2 regions of the Wenyingzhuangia gracilariae genome follow, and region 2 is predicted to be linked to the other one. Evidence: riboswitches for the same ligand, from Rfam matches in the RefSeq annotation. Region 2 holds a riboswitch; the other holds the start of a gene.

Region 1 (3,765 bases), 620 kb from region 2:
AGTTCATTTAAGAGGTTTCTTAGGAAAAATGATTTTTAGTGGAGAAGAGGCTTTAAAAAAATGTAACGTATTATCTGGAGGAGAAAAAGTACGTTGTATGTTGTCTAGAATGATGATGACCAGAGCAAACGTTTTGGTGTTAGATGAGCCAACCAATCACTTAGATTTAGAGTCTATTCAGGCATTAAACAACTCGTTAAAAAACTTTAAAGGAACGGTGTTGTTTTCTACACATGACCACGAATTTGCACAAACGGTTGCTAACAGAATTATAGAAATTACACCTAATGGAGTAATTGATAAATATGCTACGTTTGATGAGTATTTAGATGATCCAAAAATTAAAGAATTAAGAACTAAAATGTATCAATAACATTTTTGATTATACTCGTAAAAAGGCGAATCTTGTTTTAAGATTCGCCTTTTTATGTAATTAACTATAGGGTTACTCTACCAAATTAACCATAGATAAATCTACGGCACCTTTTAATTCTGTAGATAGTTCTCCTAACCACCCCATGTTTACTTGCGATCCAGTATATACTTTTATAAAATCGATACCTTTCAAAGTAACAGGATTCATATCACTGTCAACAGCCCAATCAATATCAAAAGCATTTCCATTTCCGTTTTTACTATAATCAGCATCGTAATTGTCTACATACCCCCATTCTAAAGGTTCTGTTGAAATAAAGCTAGTTCCGTTTACTGTAGGAAATAATCTAGTTCCAGAATAGGTAACTTGATCTTGTTCTTTTATAAAAAGAGGATATTTATTAAGAGTTCCAACACTTAACTCACCATTGTTTCCTTTGTTATCTGTCCAAGTAACAGCTTTAGTGTTGCTTTTAGGATTGGTGTATGTTATGGTGTAATTGTGAAGTGTTTCGGCTTTGGCATGTGCACTTCCTGCAATTTCGTACCAAGTATCGTCTGCTAATCCGTTTCCATTTTCATCAAAAGAAACTTGTACAATACCAGGTTCAGAAAATGTAGAAAAAGCATTTCCATAAATAATAAAATCTTTATCGTTGGCTCTGTTTACTACCGTATGATCAAAAGTAAAAATGATAGAACCACCCCAAGCTCCCAAAGAAATAAGTCCTGTTTTTCCACCTACTACTGTTTCAGCAGATTCTAAATTCCCAAGATTTTTATTAATGTATTGTCCTGCAGCCGGATTATAGGATAGAACTTTAGAAATGTATTCACTACTTTCTGATGTTATAGGACGTGCATACTCTTTAAAAAAATCTATAGGCTCTGGATCGTTATCTTTTTCTATAGGTTGTTCAGTAATATCCTCTACAGGTTCAATGTTTTCTTCTTTTTCACAAGCTGTAAAAGTAAAAAGAGAAATGCTTAAAAAAGCGGCTAATAAATGTTTGTTTGTCATTTGTTTGTATTTAAAATAGTTGATAATTCACATTATTTTAAAACAAAACACCAAGGAATAATAGGATAAATCCAATAATAATTTACCCAAAGCTATAACTCCCGAAAGCTTTGTTTTTGTAATTATTGGCAGGTATTCTGACTCGTTTCACTTATTTAACCCTTCCCATCTTTTTGCAGACAGTGGTAATGTTAAAAAGCTGTTTCTGTTTTTTACAGAGAAACTTACAGCAGCGGGAACTGTTCAGGATTTACACCTGATTCCCTTTTAATGCACATGTTTTATATAAAAAATGTACAACCAAAAATCGTGGCAAAATTATAATATTTTAAATGTTAAACAGTATAAAACGTAAAATATATGTAAAGTACTGAATAGGGAGCTTATACAAATACTATTGTGTTATTTGTAAGTTGATTCGTACATGTTGTTTAGTAAATTTTGAATAAAATCATTTTGCTCTGTTTCTATACTCAACCAACTAGCAACAGCATTTACAGAACTAAAAATTTCATAATGATTGCGTTTAAAATGTTCGTTAAGCACATATACCATAGAAGCAACAACTTGTTCTGGGTTGGCTGTGTAAATGGCAACTCTTGCAGCTCCGGTAAGTTTTAAATTGTTAGAAATCCATGTTCCACAATCATACAACTCTTCTCTAGACATTTGAACCTTAGTAAATCTAACATCAATAATAAAACCATAACTACTATTAAACTTAGAATCATTAATAATTTGTGTGGTTAAGTTTTTTATAGCCATAAAAGTTAAATCACCTTGGTAATATTCAATAATTAGTTTTAAGTTTTGTATTATAATGTATTTAGAAGTGTTGATATTTGTTTTGTTAGGCATATTAATTTGGGGTGGGGTTGTTCTTATTAAATTTAGTGCTAATTTAAGTTTTTTAAAACTGAGTGTTTTCACAAGGAAATTTAAAACAATTCTTTAATTAAGCCTATAAACCTTATATTTGCATGTTAGAAATAAGGGTAAGAAACAATTGTTTTTACGACCCATTAGCCAAACAAATCATATGGCAAATATTAGAGAAGAACTTAAGAAAAGAATTTTAGTATTAGATGGTGCTATGGGTACCATGATTCAGCAATACAAATTTACCGAAGAAGATTATAGAGGTGAGCAATTTAAAGATTGGCATGTTTCTGTAAAAGGAAATAATGATATGTTATCTATCACTCAACCCACAGCTATTAAAGAAATACATGCAAAGTATTTTGAAGCAGGTGCAGATATAGCAGAAACCAATACATTTTCTAGTACAACCATTGCCATGGCAGATTATGAAATGGAAGATTATGTATATCAATTAAATTACGAATCTGCTAAAATTGCCAAAGAAGTAGCTCAGGAGTTTACTGCTAAAGAACCACACAAACCTCGTTTTGTAGCAGGTTCTATAGGACCCACAAACAGAACCTTAAGCATGTCTCCAGATGTAAACGACCCTGGTTTTAGAGCCGTTACATTTGATGAATTACGCATTGCATACAAGCAACAAACAGAAGCTTTGCTAGATGGAGGTTGTGATATTTTATTGGTAGAAACCGTTTTTGATACGTTAAATGCAAAAGCAGCTTTATTTGCGATAGAAGAAGTAAAAGCAGAAAGAAACATAGAAGTTCCTATTATGTTGAGTGGTACTATTACCGATGCATCAGGTAGAACGTTATCTGGGCAAACAGCCGAAGCTTTCTTAATTTCAGTATCTCACATTCCATTATTAACTGTAGGTTTAAATTGTGCCTTAGGAGCAGATGCATTAGTCCCTCATTTAGAGGCTATTTCTAGCAATACTCAATTTGGAGTTTCTGCACACCCAAATGCTGGTTTGCCAAATGCTTTTGGAGAGTACGACGAAACTCCTGAACAAATGGCTTCTCAAATTCAAAACTATTTGGATAAGAATTTAATCAATATTATTGGAGGATGTTGTGGTACAACACCAGCACATATTAAAGCTATTGCCGATATTGCGGCCAAAGCAGAGCCTAGAAAAGTTGCAGAGCAACTTTGTACGAAATAATATAGTTATAATATTGAGACTTAGTACTAAATACTCAGTACTCAATACTAAGCGAAAGTAATGAGCGAAATAAAACAAACAAAATACATGAAATTATCTGGATTAGAACCTTTAGTTCTAGGTTCAGATATGAATTTCATCAATGTAGGAGAACGTACCAATGTAGCAGGTTCACGTAAGTTTCTTAGACTTATTAAAGAAGAAAAGTTTGATGAAGCTTTAGCCATTGCACTCCACCAAGTAGAAGGAGGTGCTCAGATTATCGACATCAACATGGATGATGGTCTGATTGATGGTAAAGAATCTATGGTTAAGTTTT
Region 2 (3,765 bases):
AAGAACCCATAGGTTTTGTTTTGGTGTTTATTTTATGCTGTAATTCAGATTGAATGTTGTCCATAAGTATTTATTTTAAAATCATTGGAATTCCAGAAACCATAAATGTTGCTTTGTTGCTTACTTTGGCAATTTCTTGATTTACCCATCCTTGTAGTTCTGTAAACTTACGTCCTATTTGGGTTTCGGCATGCACACCCATTCCAATTTCGTTAGAAATAATAATCAAGGTGGCTTCTAATTGGGTTAATTTTTCAATTTCTGCCTTTACAAGTTCTAAACATTTAGCAACATTGTAGTTGTTGTCTGTATAAAAATTGGTTAGCCATAAAGTCACACAATCAATTAATACAACAGCGTTTTTGGGTATTACAGCGCTTAAGTTTTTTTCTTCTTCAATAGTCGTCCAACGCTCATCTCTGTCAGATACATGTCTGTCTACACGTGTTTTAAAATCATCATCCCATATTCTAGAAGTTGCTAAATAATAAGGGGTTGGTGATAGTTCTTCGGCCAATTTTTGAGCATAGCTACTTTTTCCGGAACGTTCTCCACCTGTGATGTAATAAATCATACTTTAATTTTTAACAAAGATTGTTAAGTTTTAACGACAAAAAAAATGGATTTGAAAAAAAGACTAGTTTTGCAGAAAAATAAAAAGATATGACAGTTTCTTCTATGATGCCCGCCGTAACCCAAATGATTTACGATATGGGTTTAGAACACATGCTAAACGGAATTACTTTTGAGTGTCCGCAGCAAGCTTTGCAAGAAAAACAAGTAATGGTGCGTTGTGTTTTAGAAGACAAAGAATATACCAGCGATGAAATAAATACATTGTTTTCTGAAAGCAAAGCTACCGGAAAAAGTTTGTATTATGTAGATGAAGAAATAATGCATAACATCAATCCGTCTTTAGTTTTTACACAAGATGTTTGTGATGTGTGTCAAATTGATACTGAAAGTGCAGAAAGATCTTTGTCTAAGTTACCGGTAGTTCCTAAAACAATTTCTATTACTCCACAATCTTTAAACGATGTTTTTAAAGATGCCATAACAATTGCAACCGCCATGGGGTTTCCAGAAAAAGGGGAGCAATATGTGTTAAGTTTACAGAATGAAATTAAAAAAATAGTAGATACTCTAAGAGCAGGACTAACCTTGCCTAAAAGTGTAATGTTGTTAGAGTGGATAGATCCGTTGTTTAACTGTGGACACTGGATTCCTCATCAAATAGGATATGCAGGTGGAGTAGATTTGCTGTCACACCCATCAGGAGATAGCATTGTGATAGATTGGAACAAAATTGTAAAATACAATCCAGAAGTATTGGTAATTGCTCCTTGTGGTTATACTCAAGAAAGAACTTTGGACGATATGAAGTTTTTAGAAGCAAAACCAGAATGGAAAAACTTAAGAGCTGTGCAAAACAAGCAAGTGTATATTGCAGATTTTGATTTGTTTACCCAATCTTCTGCCAGTACTTTGGTAGATGGTATTAAAGTTTTAGCTAAAATATTTCATCCAGAACTTTTTCCTAAAAAAATAGATTTGGAACAGAAGTATTGTAATTATTTTGATAAAAAGTAATTTAGAACTAAAAAACAACGTACTTTTGCCACGATTTTGGTTTTTATGCTATTCAATGTAAGTTGAACCATAAAATTAAAAGGGAATCTTGTTAAAATCAAGAACTGTACCCGCAACTGTAAACTTAGCCGTAAAAGGTGCTTATTACATTCTTAAACCACTGTTTTAAATAATAGTAAAAACGGGAAGGTAGTAATAAGACGTAAGTCAGGAGACCTGCCAGATTCATAATATAAATTCTTTCGGGAGTAAAGGAAATTTATGATGAAACTATGTAAAGCGTTTTTTTTAATAAGCATATTTTGTTGTGCCAAAACTGTAGCTCAAAATGATTCTATCAATCGTTTAGAGAAAGTGGTCTTGTTGGCTGATACAACAAAGAAACAAGAAGATTTAGGAACTAAAAAAATAACGTTATCCGTAGAGCAAGTTGTAAAAAACCCAACAAACTTCACCGAATTATTAAGGTACAATAGTCCTATTGCTTTTAAAGATTATGGAAATGGAGGGACAAGTTCTGCCAGGTTTAGAGGAACATCTGCCACCAATACATTGGTGTTGTGGAATGGAATCAGTATCAATGCTATAGGAAATGGTCAAGTAGATTTTAATGCCATATCTGCTAGTACTACAGATCAAATTGTGGTAAAAAGCGGAGGAGGAAGTGTGCAATTTGGTTCTGGTGCCATTGGAGGTGTTGTTCAGTTAAATGATATACTCTCTTTTAAAAAGCATAAAAATTTTGATCTGTTTACCAGTTATGGTAGTTACAATACAAGTTCTAATTTTTTTAAAGCCAATATAGGTACAGGTAAATGGGCAATAAAGTTATCTTCTACCTATAATAGTTCGGATAATGATTATGTTTATTTAGACAAGAGATATAAAGATGAAAACGGAAACTTGTTGTATAATGAAAATGGGAACTATAAAAATTATGGAATAGATTTTAGTTTGGGATATCAATTTTCTAGAAGAAACAAACTTTATTTTTATACCACTAAATACTATGGAGATCGTCTTTTTTCTGATGGAATTCCCAATCCATCTAATGCAAATGAGCGCAATGAAAATTTTAATCAACGTAATTTATTAAAATGGAATTTCTCATCTAATGTTTTTCAACAATCTTTAAAACTAGCATACTTAACTCAGGAATTTAGGTACTATAGTAACAAAGCTTTTAAAAATTTTGGTTACGGAAAATCAAACAAAAAAGTAGTAGATTATGATGCTTCATATCGGTTTTCAAATGTTTTAAAGGCGAAGTATTTGATGATGTATGAATCTACAAACGGTTCAACAGATCAAATCCAATCAAGAAATAGAGAAGCATTTTCTTTTGGAGGGATGATATTTTATATGCCTACTGCTTCATTATCTACCTCTTTTAATCTTCGTAAAGAGTTTAATTCTAACTTTTCAGTTCCTATGTCTGTATCGTTAGCTGCAGAACAAAAATTAAATAAAAAGATCACTTTAAAAACCAATTTATCTACCAATTATAGAGTACCCACATACAATGAACTGTACTGGCCTATAGTAGGAAATTTAAATTTAGTGCCAGAAAAATCAAAGCAGTTAGAGTTGGGAGCAGATATAGACATTCATCAATTACATGTCTCAGCTACTTATTTTTATATAGATATAAAAGATAAAATTATTTGGTTACCTACAGGAGGTACTAATTTATGGCGTCCTAAAAACATACAACATGTAGCCAATCAAGGAATTGAGGGAGCTTTGTCTTACAAAGTATTACTGCCTAAAGAACAAAAACTTTTACTTACTGGTAATTATACGTTTACAAGTGCTTTTAACAAAAAAACAAATGCTTCTTTGCCTTTTGTACCACAGCATTTGCTCAATTATAACTTGTCTTATACATATAAAAGGTTAAGTGTGTATTTACAAGGCCTGCACCAAAGCAAAGTATACACAACAGAAGATACATTAAGCAATTATTCTATAGCTAAGGTTACAGTGTTTAATTGTGGAGTTAATTATAGTTTGTTAAATAAAAAACATCACAAATTAATTTTAGGGGGTAAAGTAAACAATGTTGGTAATAATCTATACTACTTTACCAATTTACGACCTATGCCCGGACGAAACTTTAATATAAATATTCACTATAAATTTTAAACTAAAAAAAATGAAAAAATACTCAATTTT

The links. A riboswitch is a leader RNA that binds a small molecule or an ion and turns the genes downstream of it on or off. The one in region 2 is predicted to bind cobalamin.
Region 1: it holds a riboswitch for cobalamin, as region 2 does, so the genes downstream of both, ACY2IJ_RS00865 (PKD domain-containing protein) here and ACY2IJ_RS13305 (TonB-dependent receptor plug domain-containing protein) in region 2, are expected to answer to the same signal.

The regions. Positions count from the first base shown of each region.
Region 1 is NZ_CM150748.1:234,432-238,196, forward strand. It holds gene ACY2IJ_RS00860 (ABC-F family ATP-binding cassette domain-containing protein) at 1-373, shown strand, start outside; gene ACY2IJ_RS00865 (PKD domain-containing protein) at 446-1,396, opposite strand; cobalamin riboswitch at 1,507-1,716, opposite strand; gene ACY2IJ_RS00870 (hypothetical protein) at 1,799-2,254, opposite strand; gene ACY2IJ_RS00875 (homocysteine S-methyltransferase family protein) at 2,436-3,446, shown strand; gene metH (methionine synthase) at 3,507-3,765, shown strand, end outside.
Region 2 is NZ_CM150748.1:3,017,011-3,020,775, forward strand. It holds gene cobT (nicotinate-nucleotide--dimethylbenzimidazole phosphoribosyltransferase) at 1-64, opposite strand, end outside; gene ACY2IJ_RS13295 (bifunctional adenosylcobinamide kinase/adenosylcobinamide-phosphate guanylyltransferase) at 71-574, opposite strand; gene ACY2IJ_RS13300 (ABC transporter substrate-binding protein) at 664-1,590, shown strand; cobalamin riboswitch at 1,611-1,828, shown strand; gene ACY2IJ_RS13305 (TonB-dependent receptor plug domain-containing protein) at 1,852-3,735, shown strand; gene ACY2IJ_RS13310 (YncE family protein) at 3,746-3,765, shown strand, end outside.